3 regions of the Gottfriedia acidiceleris genome follow, and region 3 is predicted to be linked to each of the others. Evidence: a T-box and tRNA genes for the amino acid it is inferred to sense, from the RefSeq annotation. Region 3 holds a T-box; the other regions hold tRNA genes.
What was found. A T-box is a leader RNA that pairs with one kind of tRNA and senses whether it is charged. The one in region 3 lies ahead of ileS (isoleucine--tRNA ligase), so its partner is inferred to be a tRNA-Ile.
Positions count from the first base shown of each region.

Region 1: it encodes a tRNA-Ile, which carries the amino acid that the T-box ahead of ileS (isoleucine--tRNA ligase) is inferred to sense. The anticodon was not compared.
Region 2: it encodes a tRNA-Ile, which carries the amino acid that the T-box ahead of ileS (isoleucine--tRNA ligase) is inferred to sense. The anticodon was not compared.

Region 1 is NZ_CP096034.1:37,647-40,910, forward strand. It holds rRNA gene MY490_RS00170 (16S ribosomal RNA) at 1-1,278, shown strand, start outside; tRNA gene MY490_RS00175 (tRNA-Ile) at 1,371-1,447, shown strand; tRNA gene MY490_RS00180 (tRNA-Ala) at 1,469-1,544, shown strand; rRNA gene MY490_RS00185 (23S ribosomal RNA) at 1,625-3,264, shown strand, end outside.
Region 2 is NZ_CP096034.1:100,921-104,184, reverse strand. It holds rRNA gene MY490_RS00545 (23S ribosomal RNA) at 1-1,727, opposite strand, end outside; tRNA gene MY490_RS00540 (tRNA-Ala) at 1,807-1,882, opposite strand; tRNA gene MY490_RS00535 (tRNA-Ile) at 1,904-1,980, opposite strand; rRNA gene MY490_RS00530 (16S ribosomal RNA) at 2,073-3,264, opposite strand, start outside.
Region 3 is NZ_CP096034.1:3,173,159-3,176,422, reverse strand. It holds gene MY490_RS15070 (YlmH family RNA-binding protein) at 1-531, shown strand, start outside; gene MY490_RS15065 (DivIVA domain-containing protein) at 621-1,109, shown strand; T-box leader at 1,165-1,388, shown strand; gene ileS (isoleucine--tRNA ligase) at 1,578-3,264, shown strand, end outside.

The DNA of each region.
Region 1 (3,264 bases), 1.6 Mb from region 3:
CTCACCAAGGCGACGATGCGTAGCCGACCTGAGAGGGTGATCGGCCACACTGGGACTGAGACACGGCCCAGACTCCTACGGGAGGCAGCAGTAGGGAATCTTCCGCAATGGACGAAAGTCTGACGGAGCAACGCCGCGTGAGCGATGAAGGCCTTCGGGTCGTAAAGCTCTGTTGTTAGGGAAGAATAAGTGCTAGTTGAATAAGCTGGCACCTTGACGGTACCTAACCAGAAAGCCACGGCTAACTACGTGCCAGCAGCCGCGGTAATACGTAGGTGGCAAGCGTTGTCCGGAATTATTGGGCGTAAAGCGCGCGCAGGCGGTTTCTTAAGTCTGATGTGAAAGCCCCCGGCTCAACCGGGGAGGGTCATTGGAAACTGGGAAACTTGAGTGCAGAAGAGGAAAGTGGAATTCCAAGTGTAGCGGTGAAATGCGTAGAGATTTGGAGGAACACCAGTGGCGAAGGCGACTTTCTGGTCTGTAACTGACGCTGAGGCGCGAAAGCGTGGGGAGCAAACAGGATTAGATACCCTGGTAGTCCACGCTGTAAACGATGAGTGCTAAGTGTTAGAGGGTTTCCGCCCTTTAGTGCTGAAGTTAACGCATTAAGCACTCCGCCTGGGGAGTACGGTCGCAAGACTGAAACTCAAAGGAATTGACGGGGGCCCGCACAAGTGGTGGAGCATGTGGTTTAATTCGAAGCAACGCGAAGAACCTTACCAGGTCTTGACATCCTCTGACAACCCTAGAGATAGGGCTTTCCCTTCGGGGACAGAGTGACAGGTGGTGCATGGTTGTCGTCAGCTCGTGTCGTGAGATGTTGGGTTAAGTCCCGCAACGAGCGCAACCCTTGATCTTAGTTGCCAGCATTTAGTTGGGCACTCTAAGGTGACTGCCGGTGAAAAACCGGAGGAAGGTGGGGATGACGTCAAATCATCATGCCCCTTATGACCTGGGCTACACACGTGCTACAATGGATAGTACAAAGGGTTGCAAGACCGCGAGGTGGAGCTAATCCCATAAAACTATTCTCAGTTCGGATTGTAGGCTGCAACTCGCCTACATGAAGCCGGAATCACTAGTAATCGCGGATCAGCATGCCGCGGTGAATACGTTCCCGGGCCTTGTACACACCGCCCGTCACACCACGAGAGTTTGTAACACCCGAAGTCGGTGGGGTAACCTTTTAGGGGCCAGCCGCCTAAGGTGGGACAGATGATTGGGGTGAAGTCGTAACAAGGTAGCCGTATCGGAAGGTGCGGCTGGATCACCTCCTTTCTATGGAGACATCATGAACCGATGGTTCATGTATGAAATGTTTCTTCATTGTTTTGTTTAGTTTTGAAGGATTATCCTTCTATTATAGATATGGGCCTATAGCTCAGCTGGTTAGAGCGCACGCCTGATAAGCGTGAGGTCGATGGTTCGAGTCCATTTAGGCCCACCATATCTTTTGTAATATCATAATGGGGCCTTAGCTCAGCTGGGAGAGCGCCTGCCTTGCACGCAGGAGGTCAGCGGTTCGATCCCGCTAGGCTCCACCATTTTTTTTATTTTGTACCTTGAAAACTAGATAATGTCATTCATTAAACTGCGTAAGTTTAATTCAATTAGTTTTAAAATTAGTTAAGTTAGAAAGGGCGCACGGTGGATGCCTTGGCACTAGGAGTCGATGAAGGACGGGACTAACACCGATATGCTTCGGGGAGCTGTAAGTAAGCTTTGATCCGGAGATTTCCGAATGGGGAAACCCACTACTCGTAATGGAGTAGTATCTTTACCTGAATACATAGGGTACTGAGGACAGACCCAGGGAACTGAAACATCTAAGTACCTGGAGGAATAGAAAGCAATAGCGATTTCCTGAGTAGCGGCGAGCGAAACGGAAGATAGCCCAAACCAAGAGGCTTGCCTCTTGGGGTTGTAGGACACTCTATACGGAGTTACAAAGGAACGGGGTAAATGAAGCGACCTGGAAAGGTCCGTCAAAGAAGGTAAAAACCCTGTAGTTGAAACCTCGTTCCCTCTTGAGTGGATCCTGAGTACGGCGGAACACGTGAAATTCCGTCGGAATCTGGGAGGACCATCTCCCAAGGCTAAATACTACCTAGTGACCGATAGTGAACCAGTACCGTGAGGGAAAGGTGAAAAGCACCCCGGAAGGGGAGTGAAAGAGAACCTGAAACCGTGTGCTTACAAATAGTCAGAGCTCGTTAACGAGTGATGGCGTGCCTTTTGTAGAATGAACCGGCGAGTTACGATCCCGTGCAAGGTTAAGTTGAAGAGACGGAGCCGCAGCGAAAGCGAGTCTGAATAGGGCGATATAGTACGTGGTCGTAGACCCGAAACCGAGTGATCTACCCATGTCCAGGATGAAGTTCAGGTAACACTGAATGGAGGTCCGAACCCACGCACGTTGAAAAGTGCGGGGATGAGGTGTGGGTAGCGGAGAAATTCCAATCGAACTCGGAGATAGCTGGTTCTCCCCGAAATAGCTTTAGGGCTAGCCTTATGTGTTAGAGTCTTGGAGGTAGAGCACTGATTGGACTAGGGGCCCCCAACGGGTTACCGAATTCAGTCAAACTCCGAATGCCAATGACTTATCCATAGGAGTCAGACTACGAGTGATAAGATCCGTGGTCAAGAGGGAAACAGCCCAGACCGCCAGCTAAGGTCCCAAAGTATACGTTAAGTGGAAAAGGATGTGGAGTTGCTTAGACAACCAGGATGTTGGCTTAGAAGCAGCCACCATTTAAAGAGTGCGTAATAGCTCACTGGTCGAGTGACTCTGCGCCGAAAATGTAACGGGGCTAAACGTATCACCGAAGCTGCGGATTGATACCGTATGGTATCAGTGGTAGGGGAGCGTTCTAAGGGCGTTGAAGCTAGATCGTAAGGACTGGTGGAGCGCTTAGAAGTGAGAATGCCGGTATGAGTAGCGAAAGACGGGTGAGAATCCCGTCCACCGTATGCCTAAGGTTTCCTGGGGAAGGCTCGTCCTCCCAGGGTTAGTCAGGACCTAAGCCGAGGCCGAAAGGCGTAGGCGATGGACAACAGGTTGATATTCCTGTACCACCTCATTTCCGTTTGAGCAATGGAGGGACGCAGAAAGATAGGGTAAGCGCGCTGCTGGATATGCGCGTCCAAGCAATTAGGCTGATGTGTAGGCAAATCCGCACATCATAAGGCTGAGTTGTGATGGCGAGGGAAATATAGTACCGAAGTTCCTGATTCTACACTGCCAAGAAAAGCTTCTAGCGAGGA
Region 2 (3,264 bases), 1.6 Mb from region 3:
TGCCGAGTTCCTTAACCATAGTTCTCTCGCTCACCTTAGGATTCTCTCCTCGCCTACCTGTGTCGGTTTGCGGTACAGGCACCTATTTCCTCGCTAGAAGCTTTTCTTGGCAGCGTAGAATCAGGAACTTCGGTACTATATTTCCCTCGCCATCACAACTCAGCCTTATGATGTGCGGATTTGCCTACACATCAGCCTAATTGCTTGGACGCGCATATCCAGCAGCGCGCTTACCCTATCTTTCTGCGTCCCTCCATCGCTCAAACGGAAATGAGGTGGTACAGGAATATCAACCTGTTGTCCATCGCCTACGCCTTTCGGCCTCGGCTTAGGTCCTGACTAACCCTGGGAGGACGAGCCTTCCCCAGGAAACCTTAGGCATACGGTGGACGGGATTCTCACCCGTCTTTCGCTACTCATACCGGCATTCTCACTTCTAAGCGCTCCACCAGTCCTTACGATCTAGCTTCAACGCCCTTAGAACGCTCCCCTACCACTGATACCATACGGTATCAATCCGCAGCTTCGGTGATACGTTTAGCCCCGTTACATTTTCGGCGCAGAGTCACTCGACCAGTGAGCTATTACGCACTCTTTAAATGGTGGCTGCTTCTAAGCCAACATCCTGGTTGTCTAAGCAACTCCACATCCTTTTCCACTTAACGTATACTTTGGGACCTTAGCTGGCGGTCTGGGCTGTTTCCCTCTTGACCACGGATCTTATCACTCGTAGTCTGACTCCTATGGATAAGTCATTGGCATTCGGAGTTTGACTGAATTCGGTAACCCGTTGGGGGCCCCTAGTCCAATCAGTGCTCTACCTCCAAGACTCTAACACATAAGGCTAGCCCTAAAGCTATTTCGGGGAGAACCAGCTATCTCCGAGTTCGATTGGAATTTCTCCGCTACCCACACCTCATCCCCGCACTTTTCAACGTGCGTGGGTTCGGACCTCCATTCAGTGTTACCTGAACTTCATCCTGGACATGGGTAGATCACTCGGTTTCGGGTCTACGACCACGTACTATATCGCCCTATTCAGACTCGCTTTCGCTGCGGCTCCGTCTCTTCAACTTAACCTTGCACGGGATCGTAACTCGCCGGTTCATTCTACAAAAGGCACGCCATCACTCGTTAACGAGCTCTGACTATTTGTAAGCACACGGTTTCAGGTTCTCTTTCACTCCCCTTCCGGGGTGCTTTTCACCTTTCCCTCACGGTACTGGTTCACTATCGGTCACTAGGTAGTATTTAGCCTTGGGAGATGGTCCTCCCAGATTCCGACGGAATTTCACGTGTTCCGCCGTACTCAGGATCCACTCAAGAGGGAACGAGGTTTCAACTACAGGGTTTTTACCTTCTTTGACGGACCTTTCCAGGTCGCTTCATTTACCCCGTTCCTTTGTAACTCCGTATAGAGTGTCCTACAACCCCAAGAGGCAAGCCTCTTGGTTTGGGCTATCTTCCGTTTCGCTCGCCGCTACTCAGGAAATCGCTATTGCTTTCTATTCCTCCAGGTACTTAGATGTTTCAGTTCCCTGGGTCTGTCCTCAGTACCCTATGTATTCAGGTAAAGATACTACTCCATTACGAGTAGTGGGTTTCCCCATTCGGAAATCTCCGGATCAAAGCTTACTTACAGCTCCCCGAAGCATATCGGTGTTAGTCCCGTCCTTCATCGACTCCTAGTGCCAAGGCATCCACCGTGCGCCCTTTCTAACTTAACTAATTTTAAAACTAATTGAATTAAACTTACGCAGTTTAATGAATGACATTATCTAGTTTTCAAGGTACAAAATAAAAAAATGGTGGAGCCTAGCGGGATCGAACCGCTGACCTCCTGCGTGCAAGGCAGGCGCTCTCCCAGCTGAGCTAAGGCCCCATTATGATATTACAAAAGATATGGTGGGCCTAAATGGACTCGAACCATCGACCTCACGCTTATCAGGCGTGCGCTCTAACCAGCTGAGCTATAGGCCCATATCTATAATAGAAGGATAATCCTTCAAAACTAAACAAAACAATGAAGAAACATTTCATACATGAACCATCGGTTCATGATGTCTCCATAGAAAGGAGGTGATCCAGCCGCACCTTCCGATACGGCTACCTTGTTACGACTTCACCCCAATCATCTGTCCCACCTTAGGCGGCTGGCCCCTAAAAGGTTACCCCACCGACTTCGGGTGTTACAAACTCTCGTGGTGTGACGGGCGGTGTGTACAAGGCCCGGGAACGTATTCACCGCGGCATGCTGATCCGCGATTACTAGTGATTCCGGCTTCATGTAGGCGAGTTGCAGCCTACAATCCGAACTGAGAATAGTTTTATGGGATTAGCTCCACCTCGCGGTCTTGCAACCCTTTGTACTATCCATTGTAGCACGTGTGTAGCCCAGGTCATAAGGGGCATGATGATTTGACGTCATCCCCACCTTCCTCCGGTTTGTCACCGGCAGTCACCTTAGAGTGCCCAACTAAATGCTGGCAACTAAGATCAAGGGTTGCGCTCGTTGCGGGACTTAACCCAACATCTCACGACACGAGCTGACGACAACCATGCACCACCTGTCACTCTGTCCCCGAAGGGAAAGCCCTATCTCTAGGGTTGTCAGAGGATGTCAAGACCTGGTAAGGTTCTTCGCGTTGCTTCGAATTAAACCACATGCTCCACCACTTGTGCGGGCCCCCGTCAATTCCTTTGAGTTTCAGTCTTGCGACCGTACTCCCCAGGCGGAGTGCTTAATGCGTTAACTTCAGCACTAAAGGGCGGAAACCCTCTAACACTTAGCACTCATCGTTTACAGCGTGGACTACCAGGGTATCTAATCCTGTTTGCTCCCCACGCTTTCGCGCCTCAGCGTCAGTTACAGACCAGAAAGTCGCCTTCGCCACTGGTGTTCCTCCAAATCTCTACGCATTTCACCGCTACACTTGGAATTCCACTTTCCTCTTCTGCACTCAAGTTTCCCAGTTTCCAATGACCCTCCCCGGTTGAGCCGGGGGCTTTCACATCAGACTTAAGAAACCGCCTGCGCGCGCTTTACGCCCAATAATTCCGGACAACGCTTGCCACCTACGTATTACCGCGGCTGCTGGCACGTAGTTAGCCGTGGCTTTCTGGTTAGGTACCGTCAAGGTGCCAGCTTATTCAACTAGCACTTATTCTTCCCTAACAACAGAGCTTTACGACCCGAAGGCCTTCATCGCTCACGCGGCGTTGCTCCGTCAGACTTTCGTCCATTGCGGAAGATTCCCTACTGCT
Region 3 (3,264 bases):
GAAGAGGATTATTCTTTGGTTGCATTTGACTTAGTTTATGCAACTAAATTTCACACTTTATCACATCGGCAAGTATTGGGAACATTAATGTCTTTAGGAATCACAAGAGGGAAATTTGGTGATATTCTAATTAAAAATGATACGATCCAAGTTATTGTTGCTGATGAAATAGCAAGTTTTGTAGAAAGTAACTTAAATTCTGTAGGAAAATCGCCAATTAAATTAAAGAGAATTTCATTTAAGGAATTGATTGAATCAGATGATATTTGGCAATCTAATAATGGCACTGTATCATCACTAAGATTAGATGTCTTATTGAGTGAATTCTATAATATTTCGAGACAAAAAGCTCAAAGCTTAATTAAAGCCGAACACGTTAAAGTAAATCAGCGAGTTATTGATTCTACTTCGTTTTTATGTGAAGAAGGAGATTTATTCTCTGTCAAAGGTTTTGGTAGAGGAATGTTAATGTCAATTGATGGCTTATCAAAAAAAGATAAATGGCGGATTAACTACGGTGTTAAAAAATAGTCAGAAATTGTAGAAGGAAAAACGTAGAAACTGTCGAAAATTTATTATAACCTATAAATAAAGAAAAAACATACATGGAGGTGGCTTAATTGCCTTTAACACCACTTGATATTCATAATAAAGAATTTGGTAAAAGTTTTCGTGGCTATGACGAAGATGAAGTTAATGAGTTTTTAGATCAAGTCATTAAAGATTATGAATTAGTTATTCGTGAGAAGAAACAATTAGAAGAACAAATTCTTGATATGAAAGAAAGATTAAAGCATTTTTCTACTATAGAAGAAACTTTAAATAAGTCAATTTTGATTGCGCAAGAAGCTGCTGAAGATGTAAAAGGTAGTGCCCAAAAAGAAGCTAAATTGATCATTAAAGAAGCGGAGAAAAATGCTGATCGTATTATCAATGAAGCTTTAATTAAATCTAGAAAAGTTACAATGGAATTTGAAGAGCTTAAGAAGCAATCGAAAGTTTTCCGCACTCGTTTAAGAATGGCTATTGAAACACAATTAGAAATGTTGGGTCATGAAGATTGGGATCATATTTTAGAAGATAAAGAAACAGAAGAAATCGCAAACTAGTCGTATAAGCCTTGACGATTTGTAAAGTTTTACATATAATTTATTAGATATTAATAGTAAATCGGTGACAGGGAAGAGTACTTCTATAAAACTAAGTAGCGAGTCAAGGATAGTGTAAGCTTGATATAGAAAATAGAAGGAAAATCACCCTAGAGTGCTTTTCTGAAAAAGAGTAAGAAAAGACGTTCCATTCACGTTACGAATGCTAAGTGGACAATGATTTAATGAAATTTATTGTCAATTAGGGTGGTACCACGGGAAACCTTTCTCGTCCCTTTTTTGGGGATGAGGAAGGTTTTTTGCGTCTTATACGATTTATTATACATAATAGACAACTCCACTAATAAAAGGCTTGTAAGATGGATACAATGCGTTAATGTGGAATTTAAAAATGTAAAGTAAGCTTGCATGGACTTGCCTAAAACGGCTAGCTTTAGATCAATCAAGTTAAAAAATGGAGGAAAGCAAATGGAGTACAAAGATACGTTACTTATGCCAAAAACTGAATTTCCTATGAGAGGAAATTTACCTCAACGTGAGCCACAAATTCAAGAAGAGTGGAACAAAAAAGATATTTATGCAACTGTTCAAAAACATAACGAAGGAAAACCGTCATTTATCTTACATGATGGACCACCTTATGCAAATGGTGACCTTCATATGGGACATGCACTTAATAAAGTATTAAAGGATTTCATTGTACGTTTTTATAATATGAATGGATACCGTTCTCCTTACGTTCCAGGTTGGGATACTCACGGTTTACCTATTGAACAAGCATTAGCAAATAAAAAAGTAAATCGTAAAGAAATGTCAGTTGCAGAATTCCGTAAACTATGTGAAGAATATGCTTACGAGCAAGTAGAGCGTCAAAAAGAACAATTTAAACGTTTAGGAATTTTAGGTGATTGGGACCGACCATATATCACACTTGAAAAAGAATATGAAGCTGAACAAATTAAAGTGTTCGGTAAAATGGCTACTAATGGTTTAATCTATAAAGGTCTTAAACCAGTATATTGGTCTCCATCAAGTGAATCTGCACTTGCAGAAGCGGAAATCGAATACCAAGATAAGCGTTCAGCATCAATCTATGTTGCATTTGCAGTTGAAAATGGGAAAAATGTTCTAAACGGTGGAGAGAAATTCATTATTTGGACAACAACTCCATGGACAATCCCAGCTAACTTAGCTGTATGTTTACATCCTGATTTAAGCTATGATTTAGTATCTGTAAATGGTGACAAGTTCGTAGTTGCTAGTGAGTTAAGAGAATCTGTAGCAAAAGAACTAGGTTGGGAAGATGCAGTAGTTGAAAAGACTTTTAATGGTTCTGAACTTGAAGGAATCATTTGTAAGCATCCATTGTATGATCGCAACTCAGTCGTTATTTTAGGTGATCATGTAACAACTGACGCTGGAACAGGTTGTGTTCATACTGCCCCAGGTCATGGTGAAGATGATTTCCGTGTAGGTCAACAATATGGATTAGACGTGCTTTGTCCAGTAGATGAAAAAGGTGTTCTAACAAAAGAAGCACCTGGATTTGAAGGTTTATTCTATGATGAAGCTAATAAAGAAATTACTAAAGCATTAGAAGAAAAAGGTGCTTTATTAAAATTACAATTTATCACACACTCTTATCCACATGATTGGAGAACGAAAAAGCCAATTATCTTCCGTGCAACTGCACAATGGTTTGCATCGATTGAAGCAATTCGAGATCAATTAATGCAAGCTGTTCAAGATACTAAGTGGTTCCCAGCTTGGGGAGAAACTCGTCTATTTAACATGGTTCGTGATCGTGGAGATTGGTGTATTTCACGTCAACGTGTATGGGGAGTTCCAATCCCAGTATTTTATGCTGAAGACGGAGAAGCAATTATCACTGAGGAAACGATTGAACATGTTTCGAACTTATTTAAAGAGCATGGTTCAAATATTTGGTTTGAAAAAGAAGCGAAAGAATTATTACCAGAAGGATTTACACATCCTGGTTCACCAAATGGTAACTTTACTAAAGAGAAAGATATCATGGATGTTTGGTTTGATAGTGGATCATCACATCAAGCTGTATTAAACACTCGTGAGGAATTATCTTTCCCTGCTGATATTTACTTAGAAGGTTCTGACCAATACCGTGGTTGGTTTAACT